One region of the Gluconacetobacter entanii genome, then DNA from elsewhere that is predicted to be linked to it. Evidence: riboswitches for the same ligand, from Rfam matches in the RefSeq annotation. Region 1 holds a riboswitch; each other region holds the start of a gene.
The links. Region 1 has a riboswitch for cobalamin ahead of HNH97_RS13555 (DUF2147 domain-containing protein). Riboswitches for the same ligand answer to the same signal wherever they lie in the genome.
Positions count from the first base shown of each region.

Region 1 (3,615 bases):
GGCTTCGTAAGGCAACCTTAGCAACAGACCTCGCGGCCTGCGGCTTATAATTCGCATGTACTTTCCTGACCCCAGGACACAGGTACCTACGTTTTATTCTGATAAAAAGAAATATCCATGAACACAGATATGAGCATGGTACTCCCTTCCATTGCGTCGCGCCTAATGGCGACCATTACGGAGCCAGAGCCGGTTGTTGCAATTCGGATGCTTATTGCGGCCTGTCTGGATCAATCCTCGTCCCTTCGCCTGCGGCTACCAGAGGTAAAGCAGCTTTTCGCCCGCTTTATAGCCGCCATTATGCGTGAAAGGACAGATGCTCTGGAGGCTATTGCCAACTCGGTGGAAAAACAGATCACCGCGCTGTCTTTTCGTCCGTTTACGCCGCGACAGGTTCGACAGATTCTGGGGATCACCAACCAGGAGCGTCTTTTCTGGACACGAGACGGGCGCCTGCACCAGACAGGAACAATCCTGAACAATCAGCGCGGCCAGAAATTCAGAGTTCCTGTATATTGTGCCGAGAGAATTGGATGGCTCAGTCAGAACCCAGACATGATCGCGGCATGGCGTGACGAGGATGCTCGCATCCTGACTCAAGAAGGCCTGTCCGATGCAGATCTTTCCAGTTAATCCGCTCCGATTCCCGGTGAAACGAAAAATGGCCTCTCCCGTCCCTTCGCCTGATTTTATTCTCATACAACAGCGGCGACGTCAGCGTTCTGTCTCGGTATCCCGCCTTATGGAATCCGCACCTCTGCGGGAAGATGTAATTCAGGCAATAGCCAAGACTGAACTCCCTGCCCCCAATCCGGAAGACCGCATTCGTGCGGATGGATTTGAAACATTCCTACGTCTGGTACCTTCCGCTGGCCGATTACCCGCTGCGCCGAAGGCGCGGGGCGACTATCTTGAGGAACTGTTTTCGCCCCTGCTATTAGAAGCTCTCGCCTATGTGGATACAGCCCGCGATTTATCGGACACGCACGGGGTCGAGGCGCTCATGGCCTTGCTTCAGGCCTATATTTCCGCGCAATGGACAATTGGCGCGCGTGACGCCGCCATGCACTTGTATAGCGCATCAAGCCCGAACGCCTGATTGACAACATAGTGGCTAACGCGCGGGCGCGTATCCCCGCCCGCGTGTTTCGAAGATGAAGACACTGAGTGACCTACACTTATTGGATCGGAGCGACAAGTTTGATTGGCATCAACAAGCTCTTCGTTCCATGCAGGCCGGCATCGCGTTTCGAGGAATTGGGCGTTCCTCTCACTTCGCGCATAATGGAATGAGACCCTTGATTGATGATGGCCCCGCGCGAGCGGGTTAAAAGGGAACGCTGTAACGCTCTGGCTGGACAATTCTGTTCCGGGAGCCAGTCAGCGGCTGCTCCCGCAACTGTATGCGGTATGCCACCAGTTCGTTCACCTGCGGGTGAGCCACTGTTTCCCTTGGGGAATGGGAAGGCATGAACTGGCTGGCCATGATCCGTGAGCCAGGAGACCTGCCATCGTCTGCAAACCACGTCGTCGGGCGGGATGCACCGAAGGCAGGAGATTTCCCATGCGTCATGGGAAGACCAATGCGGCCGATCAATGCTCCCGATGTTTCCTGTTTCTGGCGGAGACATCGTGATGCGGCATCGTAGGACCGCCGCGTTTCTGCCAACCGGCCTGGAGCGCCCGAGTGTTGCTGGAGGCTCGTACTGGGCCCCTCAGGCCGGGGCGGCAGTGGGAAGCGGGCGCGACAAGAACTTCATGGAAAACGTCCATGCCGTAGATAGCACCCTCGCCGCTCATTCCCATGGCGCGCACCTCGGGGCATCAATCATGCGCTTTTCGATCCGAATTCTCCGATAAATCCGCCGATGTTCCATAATTTTAGTCACGTACGAAGCGACGAAAGACACATCATGAATATTGCGCAAAAAGCAACCTGTGTCTCGTTAATACTCAGTGTCATGACTCGAGGGGCTGCTGTTCACGCACAAGTTCCTCCAGCGACAACAGTTCCGCCCCCCGTTCTGGGGCAATGGGTCACCAAAAATCACAAGGGTGTTTTCGAGATCACACGGTGTGGCGACCATTTGTGTGGAAAGCTGGTTGGCCTGAACTATAGTGATGACATCCCACGCGACCAGACGGGCCGTTCGGAATGTGGGTTGCCCATGCTGCGGGACTTTGTGCCGGATCCGGATCAACCAGATCGGTGGAACGGGTCCATTCTCGACCCCAATACCAATCATGTCTATCAAGCGCGCATGTGGGTTAACCAGTCCGGACAACTCAAGCTACGGGGCTATCTTGGGATTCCGATGTTCGGACAGACACAGACATGGCTTCCTTATCGCGGTCATATCGGCCCGAACTGCAAAATGAGCACCTGATCGGCGTGGTGCCTGGTCAGGAGAAGATGCCCATGCGCCTTGAGACGGGGCATGAGCATCTATCAGTTTATTATCCGATATCTTTCCGGGACGGCATGCCATTCTGGATAAGCAGTTGGCGCAGCGCCATGATAACTGGAAAGACCTCCTGATTCCGGTCGCCGTCCTGCTCCCGCCAGGCCTGCTGCTCCAGTTCAACAATTTCGCGATCTTCTGTGAAAACACGCTCCGTAAAGGCGATCAGCAGCGGCCACGCCAGATCCAGTAAAAATGGTATTTTCAACCTGCGTATGGATAGAAGCCCGAATACGCGATTGGTCAGTTCTTCCCGGTCCTGTGGCACATATGCAATCCACAGTTCCATGACCGGTTCATCAATCCCCTCCGTCGAGATCCGCAATGTCTGATAGGGATACTGCGTGCGGATGGTCATGACATCCCGATAGGCAAAATCCCGGCCATCCTTGCGACGCTGCCCGTAAATCAGGGCCTCGCTCAGCGGCTGCCTGCCAGACGTGCGGGCAAAGGTATAGCGGGCCTCCACAAAATCCTCTCCCCGATCCATGCCTAGAAACCGTGGTTTCATGCTTCCGACCAGTCGGCTGTGCAAGATTTGGTGGTTCATGTCCATCAGGTTTTCATGCATGAAGCTGTAGTGACATTGCACGACTTTTCCAAACCGGCGGGTGCGGTAATGGGGGTCACGGACACGCGGAATGTCCGGCAGCGCAATGCTATCGGATTTTTCCAGATCCCCCATGAACACAAAGATGAGGCCGTCCTTCTCCCGGCATGCCCATGTCCGCAGTCGTGGCGGTTCGTTTTCCAGCTTCATGCCGGGGGAAAAACACTGGCCACGCCGACTGTATTTCAGTCCATGGTATGCACAGCGAATGAAATCTCCACACACTTCTCCCTTGCTGAGTGGTAACTGCCGGTGGGGGCAAACATCATCCAGCGCAAAGATGGCCCCGGCCTCGGGCCTGACCACCACGATGGGTTGCCCCGCGTACCGTACGCCAATCGCCCTGCCCCGACGAAGCTCGCGAGACCATGCAACCGGATACCAGAAATCCGGATTGCTGCGGACACGACGGATGTCCTGTTGTGGCAAAGCAGCCCCATCCAGGGCGGCTGTTTCCGATGTATTTCCTGTCATGATATTTTCAATGTCTCACGCTGTTATCAGCGCATGGGACAAAACGGATATCATTTTCGCAAAAGTCGC
Region 1 covers NZ_JABJWD010000078.1:5,964-9,578, forward strand. The annotation lists gene HNH97_RS13545 (hypothetical protein) at 118-633, shown strand; gene HNH97_RS13550 (hypothetical protein) at 614-1,099, shown strand; cobalamin riboswitch at 1,293-1,527, shown strand; gene HNH97_RS13555 (DUF2147 domain-containing protein) at 1,914-2,387, shown strand; gene HNH97_RS13560 (aromatic ring-hydroxylating oxygenase subunit alpha) at 2,458-3,546, opposite strand; gene HNH97_RS13565 (uroporphyrinogen decarboxylase/cobalamine-independent methonine synthase family protein) at 3,554-3,615, opposite strand, start outside.

Region 2 (3,615 bases), on a different contig from region 1:
CTGGTGACGTGACAGTAACGGTCATCCTGTCATTGCGCCATCCAATATCATGGGGTTTATTCCCCTGCATATCCAGACTATCCCCATTTAGCGCGACGGCACGCACCAGACGCTCCGATCCCGTGACGGTGATGCTACTTTGCGGGGCTTGCTGATAGATCACGCGCGCGGGCAGGTTGATCGAAAGCATATGCCCACCCGGCCACGGCAGGACGCGGGTTTCGGCAGGGGAGGAGATGGCGTCACCTGTCCCGTCAAACATGGAGAATGGAAATCCCAGCGGGGCACGGGACGATGCGATACCGAAACATGTCAGTGACAGGGCGGCCCCGCCCAGCGCAATCATTGTAATACCGCGGATCATGACTGTAATTCCTTACACTCAGGCAGGAAAAGAGGGGGCTATCAGGCGATAGTGCGCGCGACCATAGCGGACGAGGAGATTGACCATCCCGACGGTAAAAAGGACACATAACGCCATGAGGGACGCGCCGCCACTTGCCAGTCCAAGGCTGACCAGCAGGCCCTGAAGCCAGTCGCCGCCGAAATCCGGGGCAAGGTGGACAACAGCCAGCGGCAGGAGAAGGCTGCCGATCAGGCAGATGGTAATCCCGGTAACAAAAAAGGCCAGGTCCAGCGCCGCCAGTGTCGTCAGCACCGGAAGCACGACAAGAAAGTCCACGGCCGCCAGACCGAATACTCCCACGACCGCGCCCAGCGCATTCGTCAGGTTCCGTTCATCCTCCCACCGGCGCAACCCCGTTTCGGCCCGCAATTCGCGGGCCAGACGCACAGGATCACCCAGGGCGGCGGCAATATCGCTGTCGGATCGGCCGGCGGCATGCCCTTCACCGAAATGCGTTTCATATTCAGAAACGATATCATCAATCACATGCCGCGGCAGCCCTCTGAGGCCAGCGCGCAATTGGTCAAGGAACATCTGTCTGCTGTTCATGGCTATGTGTTCCCGGTGTTTTTCTGCACGGTGAGCGAGGGGGACCTGTGCATGTCGGCAGGTTCCGCAGGTGAAGAAGATGGTTCAGTCGCACTGTCGGATGTGGGGGGAACGCCAAGGATGGCGGACACCGCCCGGGTAAAGGTCGTCCATGCCCTGCGCTGTGCATGCAGGCTTTCACGTCCTTTTTCCGTCAGGGTATAATATTTTCGCGGTGGACCAGACGAAGATTCAACAAAATATGTCGAAACAAGCCCATCTTTCTGCATTCGCCGCATGAGGGGATAGATGGTGCCCTCGCCCATTTCTATGGCATCGGACAATCGGCTGGCGATGTCATAGCCGTAGGAATCAGCCTGCGACAACAGGGCCAGTACGCATGGTTCCAGCACGCCCTTCTTGAATTGAACAAGGTTGGGTTCCACAGCCTTTCCAGTTTTCAGACCGTTCGCGCATCTTTTCAGGGACGTTCGACCATAGGCCATAAGAATGCATAGACAGTTACCTTATAGTAACCAGAACCATTCATTGCAAGGTACCTGTTTTGAAATTTCTGTTTCGTGTCCGGTGCGGGTGGCGAAGTGGCGGAAGGCCCATGGAAGGCCGGGTTGACAAGACCGCCCCATCCGATCAGAACCGTCCCGACGGTGTCCCCTTTCGGGGGGATGAAAAGGGAATGGAGTGCGGATTGCGATCCAATGCTCCTGCTGTCCCCGCAACTGTAAACGGTCTGGCCTTGCATTACCGGATGTTACCATCCGGGCCACTGGAAACCGCGGTTTTCCGGGAAGGTTGTGCAGGCCCCCACGCCGTGAGCCAGGAGACCTGCCGTCATGATGGTTGCGACCGGGAACTGTCGGGCGGGGTGTCCTGACGGTGTGGTGTTACGGGATCCCGTGCGGATCGGACGGCCTGTGGCAACGCGCTCTCGTGGCAACGATGATGTGACCGCGAGACCTGGACCCGATGAGTTTTTTCCGTAATCTGCTGATTGCCTCGACCATATTGATGACAGCGGGGGCTGCCATGGCGCATGCCGATACGGCCGCCGGGCAGGATACGCCACAAAAACAGGCCGTCAGGCAGTATGTCATCCGGAATGGAAAATCGAAGGCGGTTGTCTTGCCGGGAGCTGATGGCCTGCCCGACCAGATCAGCGTGAGTGCCGCGCGCAGGCCGACATCGGCCGATGATATCGGCACCAGCATGACCATCATCACCGAAAAGCAGATCCAGACCCAGCAACGGCGCAGCCTGACGGATATCCTAACACGCCAGCCCGGCCTGAACGTGGTGCAGACGGGCGGGGCGGGTGGTGTCTCCTTCATCTACATGCGTGGCAATAATCCCAACGAGGTCAAGGTCCGCCTTGATGGCATGGACATCAATGACGGCAGTTCCTCAACTGGTGCATTCGATGCCGGTCAGTTCGTGACCGATGGCATGGGACGGATCGAGATCCTGCGTGGTCCGCAAAGCGGCCTGTATGGCGCGGACGCCATGGCGGGGGTCATCGACGTCACCACGGCGCAGGGGCAGGGGCGTTTCAGGCCGTTTGTCCGTATCGAGGGCGGTGGTTACGGAACCTTCAACCAGACCCTTGGCGTACGTGGCGGCCAGGGGCGCTTTCATTACAATGTTGAATTGTCCCATTACCGGATGGAGGGATTCAATAATATCCCATCCTATATCGAACGGTATTATGGCGCCGATCATCAGCAGCGGCACGAAGGCAACCGCAATGACAACCGGAGCGCCAATATCAGGCTGGGCTATGACGTGACCCGCAATCTTGACCTTGGCCTGACGGCGCGCCTGGTGCAGGGCAACAATCATTCCTATTCATTGTATGACCTGCAGAGTGAAAATCTGTACGGTGATAAAGGTGTGCGGGAACAGACCAACCAGAATGAGGCCATCGTCCGCGGGACGGCGCATCTGGTGTCCTTCCACGGGCTTTTCGATCAGGTGCTGGGCCTTGGTTACATGACCAACCGCAACCGCTGGACGGAGACGGGGACAAGTTATGGCAGTCCGGTCAACCCCGACCCGGATTATTACCGCTCCAGCAGACTGAAGGTGGACTGGCACGGCACGTTCGATTTCAAACGGTATGGTCAGGTGCTGATCGGTGCCGAACATTTCCATGATACGTTCAACACCAGCCATACGGCCGCCGACATGTGGGATAGCGGATATGATACATCCGCCAGCATGGATACGACCGCAGGTTACGGGCAGTATCAGGGAAACTGGAAGCACATCCTCTATGGTGCGGCCAATATCCGCTATGACGCCAATTCACGCTACGGCAACCATGTGACATGGCGTGTCGCGCCCGCAATCCATGTGCCCGGCAGCGGAACCATCATCAAGGCCAGCGCCGGTTCAGGCTTTCATGGCCCCTCCCTGTACCAGCTTTTCGTCAATCAGGTGGGCGTCGGGTATTCGGAAAAAGGCAATCCCGACCTGAAGGCCGAGCAGTTGATCGGCTATGACGCGGGGGTGGAACAGAAACTGCTGCATGACCGCCTGAATTTTGGTGCGACATGGTATGACAACAGGGTCCGGAACCTGATCCAGTCCTCCCTGTCGATAGATTCTTCGTATGATTACAATTATTCCTACGCCAATGTCGCAAAGGCACGGATGTACGGGGT
Region 2 covers NZ_JABJWD010000003.1:226,924-230,538, reverse strand. The annotation lists gene HNH97_RS01040 (GIN domain-containing protein) at 1-364, opposite strand, end outside; gene HNH97_RS01035 (DUF1700 domain-containing protein) at 383-955, opposite strand; gene HNH97_RS01030 (PadR family transcriptional regulator) at 958-1,440, opposite strand; cobalamin riboswitch at 1,584-1,802, shown strand; gene HNH97_RS01025 (TonB-dependent receptor plug domain-containing protein) at 1,922-3,615, shown strand, end outside.
Region 2: linked by a shared signal. The riboswitch ahead of HNH97_RS01025 (TonB-dependent receptor plug domain-containing protein) and the one ahead of HNH97_RS13555 (DUF2147 domain-containing protein) in region 1 are both predicted to bind cobalamin.

Region 3 (3,615 bases), on a different contig from region 1:
GACACCAGCGAGGTCGCGCCCTGTTCCGCGCCGACGAAATACAGCAGCAGTGACGCGATCACGAGGCCGAACGCCGCCCAGGGCAGCAGGTCACGAACCGGAATCGCGGCAGGTGCGGAGGACAGGCCGCCCGTGGGCAGGACGGAAGATGTGTGGTTCATGGCAAATGCACTCCCTGATCAGTCGTGATCCCCGACTAACCGATTTCACGACCATCGGCAAACGCTTCACACCGGGCAGCGGGCATGCATGGTCGGTGGCAGGGAACCATGACTTCCCTTTGTGGATGCAAGAACGCAGAGTGTTTGCGTCGCGCGGGCTGACGGAGGAGAACATAAAAAGTTCTGGGTGGCGTCTTTTTCAAAAAGCAATGTTATCTGAAGCTTTTTGAAAAAAGCTTCACCAAAAACCTTTATAAATCCACCAGATGTCTTCCGAACGGCATTTTCAGACAATCCCTTAAGAGAACAGAAGTTTTTTGGTTCTTTTTTTCAAAAAAAGAACACGCCTTCTCCTGCACACGAAACCAAAGTCTGCCATGCACCTGACCTGCCTGTCCCTTCCCGCGCCCGACTGCCTGCGCCGCGCCATCATTCCCACCCATGACGACCTGCCCGCCCTGCCCCCCGGACAGGCCGCGCGCTGGTGTACGGATACTCCCGTCACCTGTGGCGATGACGCTGCCACACAGGTCGGGTGCTGGACCGGGCGCACGCCCCTGCCCCACCGCGCCCTGCGCGCGCGCCACCATGGCGCATGGCAGGGGCGCGCCCTGCGTGACCTGCCCGCACAGGACATGGCGGCGTGGATCACGGACCCGCACTTCGCCCCACCGGGGGGCGAAAGCCTGCGCGACGTGCTGGCGCGCGCGGCGGCATGGCTGTCATGCTGTCCCACCGATCGCGGGGAAATGGCGCTTGTCGCGGATGCGCTGGTCATACGCGCGCTTGTGCTGGCGACGCTTGGCGCGGATGCGGCGGCGTTCGCGGCCCTCGACATCGCGCCATGCACACGGACCGTCCTGACATTCCACAACCGATGGCGGGTGCGTGAAACAGGGGGGATTGCAGCGTTTTGACTCTGCATGGCGGGGGCGTATAAAAGCCCGCGTGATGGTTCCCGCAAGGGATGAAACAGGGAAGTACGGTGCGTGGCGCGGCAGGCCGCCGCACACAATGCCGTCGCTGCCCCCGCAACTGTAAGTGGCGTCAAGCGCCCGGCAGGTCGCCCGTGTCCGGCATATGTCCGACATGGCGCGGCACGTCACTGGCCCCCATGGCCGGGAAGACGCCGGATGCGCGGGCACGGACACCCCAGTCCCTGTCCCGGCCACAAGTCAGGAGACCTGCCATCATCGTCATGCCCCGCCCTTGCGGGACATGGCACGATTACTGGTGTCGCAGGTCCGGCGGGGTGCCTGGAATGCGATGACGTCCTGATGTCCGCGCCGCGCATCGTACGTGATGCCGCACGGTCGATGCACCCCGGCCATGTCCACATCCCCCATCCGGGATGAGGCGACGACAGCGCAGGATGAACGTGCAATGACCACAGGCGACGTCCCCCTTCCCCCACCGGGTTCCGACACCCCTGCCATCCACATCCATGTCTGCGTCACCTGCCTGCGCGGCCTGCCGGTCGGCGCGCCACCACCCGGGCGCGACCTGCACGAGGCGATGCGCGAACGCGCGCAGGGCACCAGTGTCGTGGTGCATGAGGTCAGATGCCTTGCCGCGTGCGACCGTGGCTGCACCGCCATCGTCGCCATGCCGGGGAAATGGGGATGGCTGCTCGGCCATCTCGGCCCGGAGAAGGCCGACGACCTGATGACCTACCTTGCCGCCTATGCCGCCTCACGCAGCGGCAGCGTCATGCCCTCGCGCCGCCCGGCCTCGCTGTCGGACATGGTGCTGGGCCGTTTTCCCGCCTCCCTCCTGACGGAGCAAAGTTCATGACCACACCCTCCCCCTCCCGTGCCCCTGCCGCCCGTGCAAAGGTGCCGGTCACCGTCATCACCGGCTTCCTCGGCGCGGGGAAGACGACGCTGCTGCGCCATGTGCTGTCGCAGGCGCGCGGGCGGCGCATCGCCATTGTCGTCAACGAATTCGGCACGCTGGGCATTGATGGCGAGACGCTGCGTTCATGCGGGGTGGAAGGCTGCCGGGACGAGGATATCGTCGAACTGACCAATGGCTGCCTGTGCTGCACCGTGGCGGACGATTTCCTGCCGACGATGGAGGCCCTGCTCGACCGGGCCGAGCCGCCGGAGCATATCGTGATCGAGACCTCCGGCCTTGCACTGCCCAAGCCGCTGCTCAAGGCGTTTGGCTGGCCCACGGTGCGCACGCGCATGACCGTCGATGGCGTCATCACCGTGGTCGATGGCCCCGCCGTCGCCGCCGGGCGTTTCGCCGATGACCCGGACGAAATTGCACGCCAGCGCCAGGCCGACCCGTCACTGGACCACGACAATCCCCTTGCCGAAGTGTACGAGGACCAGTTGCTGTCGGCGGACATGGTCGTCATCAACAAGACCGACCTGATGACGCCCGAACAGATCGCCATGGTGGAGCGCGAGATCCGTGCGGAGATCCCCCGCGCGGTCAAGATCGTGCATGCCGTGGACGGGCAGGTCGATCCCGTCGTCCTGCTCGGCATGGATGCGGCGGCGGAAGATGACCTGTCGGCCCGTCCCTCCCACCACGACGCGGAAGGGGGCGAGCATGAGCATGACGATTTCGAAAGCTTCGTCGCCACCATCCCCGAACAGGCCAGCGCCGACGCCTTTGTCACGCACCTGGCGCATGTGGCGGAAAAATATGACATCCTGCGCATGAAGGGATTCGCCGCAGTGCGGGGCAAGCCGATGCGCCTTGCGGTACAGGGCGTGGGCAGCCGTTTCCGCCACCAGTTCGACCGTCCCCTGCCCGAAGGCGCGCCGCGCACCGGCAGCCTTGTCATCATCGGGCAGAAGGGCCTGCCGCGCGCTACGATCGAGGCGGACCTGCAACAGGCCTGAAAGACTGTCTGAAAACTTTTATTTTCCATCAACGCCCCTGATGCCGTTGCAACCGCCATGAGCCGATGACCATGAGCACGAAATACAGAGACGACGCACATGCATCTCCTGGCGCGTGAGGTCCGCAGCCTTGACGAGGACGCGGTGGCCGAAGACCTCGGCCATGCGCCCGCCGACATCGTGTTCCTGTCATTTTCCGACAGCGACCTGCTGGCCCTGCGTGCGGCGGCCGATGCCGGGGCGGCGGGTGACGCCACGGTGCGCATCACCAGCCTGTCGCGCCTGCTCCACCCCATGTCGATCGACCTGTACGTGGCCGATACCCTCATGCGTTCGCGCTGCGTGGTGGTACGGCTGCTTGGCGGGATGGAATACTGGCGCTACGGGGTGGAGGAACTGTCGCGCGCCTGCCGCGATGGTGGCATCCCGCTGGCGCTGGTGGCGGGCGATGCACGCCCCGACCCGCGCCTTGCCGCGCTGTCGACCATTCCCGCCGCGACACTGGACCACCTCGATGCGCTGCTGCGCGCGGGGGGGCCACGCAACATGGCCGCCGCCCTGCGCGTGATGGCCGGCCTCGCGCGTCAGGGTGACAT
Region 3 covers NZ_JABJWD010000068.1:19,710-23,324, reverse strand. The annotation lists gene HNH97_RS12240 (CbtB domain-containing protein) at 1-161, opposite strand, end outside; gene HNH97_RS12235 (histidine phosphatase family protein) at 539-1,078, shown strand; cobalamin riboswitch at 1,097-1,367, shown strand; gene HNH97_RS12230 (DUF1636 domain-containing protein) at 1,545-1,955, shown strand; gene cobW (cobalamin biosynthesis protein CobW) at 1,952-3,019, shown strand; gene cobN (cobaltochelatase subunit CobN) at 3,119-3,615, shown strand, end outside.
Region 3: linked by a shared signal. The riboswitch ahead of HNH97_RS12230 (DUF1636 domain-containing protein) and the one ahead of HNH97_RS13555 (DUF2147 domain-containing protein) in region 1 are both predicted to bind cobalamin.

Region 4 (3,615 bases), on a different contig from region 1:
TGATCAGACGGCCAAGTACACTCTACGTCTTATCATATTCATACGTTTTATATGATTTAACAATAATATAAATTAGTACTTTCTGTTCGTGTATTTATACTTAAAAAGTAATGCTGCTGTGCAGGCCGAAAATCGCTTCGTCACCTACGCGGCGCAAACCGGTCCAATCCGGCGCGCCGCCCGAAGGGTGCCATACGTACTGAAAATCAGGCTGCATGACCATCCACGGCGTAACCTGCGCCTGATAGGTCAGTTCAAGATGGTTTTCATTGCCCTGCACAAGCGTCTGACTGTCGCGGTCAAATTGCCGCAGGCCGGAACTGGCGCGACCAATGCCCCAGCCCAGACCGATCGTGTCGTTATCGCGCCCCTTAAACGGCGCCTTAAGATTCAGGCCGGCGTCAATAGCGAAGCTGATCTGGTTACGATCACCGCCATTACCCGTGGCGCGTACGAACACGCCCACCGAGCGGGCCGATGTGAGCGACGGCCGCCAGATCATCTGGTCGATGATACCATACACCATCCAGTTACCCCGGTCCCAGCGCGGGGTCAGGTCACTTTGTGGCGTGGCAGCAGTGGCGTTGGCCACTGCTGCTCCTAACGAACCGCCATTGCGGTTGTAACGATAGTCGGCGAACTTCGCGGTATCATAGAACCCGCCCAGCTTGTACACGCCCGGCAGGCCAGGATTCTTGGTCACGTTCGACATGTCGGCCGGCTGCGGGTTGAGCGCGTATTGCAGTTCGGTCATCAGCAGGGCACCGGTGCCCATGTTGAAATTGGTGCCGTTGGCGCCATCATAGGTCTGGCTGGTGGGATCGGAATTATAGCCACTGATGGAGCCGGTAGCCTGCTGGATGGGGGTAGAATTATAGCGGTTACCCGGCGGATTGTCGTCCGCTGCGGCAAACATGAAGGTGAACTTCTCGCTCGGCCGGTAGCGGATCCGGATGGCGGGAGACGACAGCGGCCAGGACGGCCCGCCGCCATACAGGTTGACCGAGGGCGCCATGGGCCAGCCGAAATTGGCGTTGAGGTAAAGCGAGGCGTAATCGCTGATCAGGAACTCGGTATCAAGATCCTGCTGGCCGATCTTTACGTCCAGCTTGCCGCCAAGGAAAGACTGCTGGTACCATAGTTCGAACAGGCGGGTGGAACGGTCAGCCTCAAATCCGCTGACAGGGTTGAAATTGGCCAGATGGTCCTGCGAGATCGAGCGCCCGCGTGTCTGCAGTGCGCTGACATTGAACAGCCCGCCCTTCAGCCCGAACAGTTTCTCGGTATCGACGGTCAGCGTGGGCATGGTTACACCGTCGTAGGACGGGCCGGTGCCTGATCCGCCTGCACCATCATTACCAGAAGCCGAACCGCCAGTCCCGTTGCCCCAGAGTTCATCGACTTCCTGGATGTCGAAGCTGATGCCGTGCTTGTACATCCATGACCGCGCGCCCCACATATTGCCTAGCAGGTTACCACTGGTGTCGAGTTTATCGTCACCAGCCGCCTTCTCCGCAGCATCGGCTTGCGCGCGCTCCGAATCACGTATGGTTGCTGGGTCGATCTGCTCAACCAGCGGAGTGGAGTTGCCAAGGCGCGCCCGATCTTCCTCGATCTGGGTCTGAGGAGCCTGAGCATAAGCGGCTGAGTATGCGAAGAGGCTTCCTACCAGAGTGGAATTGATAAAAAGCACACGAGCCGAGCGTCGCGTAACGCCCGGAGAGTCAAGAAATGTCATGGAGGGAGCCTGTCGGGGAAGCGTCGGTAAAAGGAGCAACAATTCCGAATGCAGTCATTTCCCGACTGGGAAACAAACACGCATGCCATCGCGACAGAGCGTCAAAGAAGAAAATGCATCACGCCTTGATCCGCCTCCGGCTCCACCCGCCCGGCGACATATCTGAACTCGACGGTAGGTCTCCTGACTCACGGGTCACCACGTTGCATCCGCCTTCCCAACCGAAGTCAGTGGCTGCTACCCAATCTGGTAGCTGAGGACACAATGCTCGCCGTCTACAGTTGCGGGGGCAGCTGTCGACTGAACTCCCGGGGAAATTGCCCCAGCCAGAGTTATACGACATTCCCTTTTCACCCGTTCGCACGGGACCGTCGACTTGATAGACAGTGTTATAAAATTCTTATCCCCAAAAAGGCAAGACAGGATAATTAGAGAAATCCCTTCCTGATGGATATTGACCGCCTGCGCTTCGGCGTTTCACCTGCAGCCGTGGCAGTTCATGTCAAATTATGTCAGGCTATGCTCTTTTAGGAGTTTTAGATTAAGGGAGAGTAGATTATACCCCTGCAGGCCATAAACGCGGAAGCCGGTGAGATCCCGGCACGGTTGCGCCACTGTAAGCAGGTGTAGAACACAATTTTCTACCCGAAAGTCAGACCCGCGCATGGCTCCGTTCCGAGCGAAACAGGACGCATTTTTCCTGAGGAGTCGTATAAAATGTCTGATACTGCAATAGGTTCCCACGCTATCCCCTCTCCCGCGCCTATTCCCGTCAGGGAGATAGCGCCGTGGTTGGTTTTCGGCTTGCTGATGCTGCTGGCCCTTTATTTTGTCGGCGCAGAGGAAGGGGCGACATCAATTATTCCTGGCATGTATGTGCACGAGTGGGTGCATGACAGTCGCCATCTTCTGGGTTTCCCCTGCCACTGACATGGAAAACAGAATGATGGTCCGCACCCTACTTATTCGCGGAATGCTCGTCGGTTTTCTGGCCGGCATTCTGGTATTCAGTTTCGCAAAAGTTTTTGGAGAACCTCAGGTCGATCATGCCATTGCATTTGAATCTGCCATGGACGAGGCTAAAGCCAAGGCAGATCTGGAGCGAGGCATCCATGATGTTGAAGAGCCGGAACTTGTAAGCCGGAAACTTCAAGCCAGTTACGGATTGCTCACAGGTGTAATGGTTTACTCGACAGCGTTTGGCGGGCTTTTCGCTCTTGTATTTTCTTATGCAAATGGGCGCATGAAAAGCACAGACCCTCGTGTTGTGTCTGTTCTGCTGGCGATAACCGGGATTATTGCCGTATATGTGGTGCCAAGCATCAAGTATCCTGCCAACCCGCCATCCGTAGGAAACCCGGATACAATTGGCATGCGGACAGAATTGTATTTTATAATGATGCTGGTCTCCCTACTGGGGATGATCGCAGCCACAATGCTTCAGGGACGCTTACGTCAGCAATATAATGCATGGACGGCAACCTATCTTGCAGGCGCGTGTTATATTCTGATTGTCTTTACAACAGGCGAGTTACTTCCTGCGGTTAATGAAGTCCCCTCTAATTTCCCTGCTGATTTGCTCTGGAATTTCAGGATTGATTCCTTAGGCATGCAGATCATCATGTGGACCACACTGGGTCTGGGTTTCGGTGCCTTTACTGAATATGCAAATCGAAACCGGTTTGGATATCGTAATGGCGCTAACATTCAGCTTAATGGGGTGACTACACGAAAGTGCATTTAACGTACGCTTAGAGAGAACGTTAAACGAACTATCATGTAAGGTTTAGCTGTAGGCTGAGGCGCATCCCTTTCGGCCGTAGTTTTACAAAAGGTCGCGTAAGTCTCTCGTAACCTGCGCTCGGAAAAAGGTGACG
Region 4 covers NZ_JABJWD010000107.1:1,654-5,268, forward strand. The annotation lists gene HNH97_RS15655 (carbohydrate porin) at 101-1,738, opposite strand; cobalamin riboswitch at 1,895-2,126, opposite strand; gene HNH97_RS15660 (CbtB domain-containing protein) at 2,456-2,668, shown strand; gene HNH97_RS15665 (CbtA family protein) at 2,682-3,482, shown strand.
Region 4: linked by a shared signal. The riboswitch ahead of HNH97_RS15655 (carbohydrate porin) and the one ahead of HNH97_RS13555 (DUF2147 domain-containing protein) in region 1 are both predicted to bind cobalamin.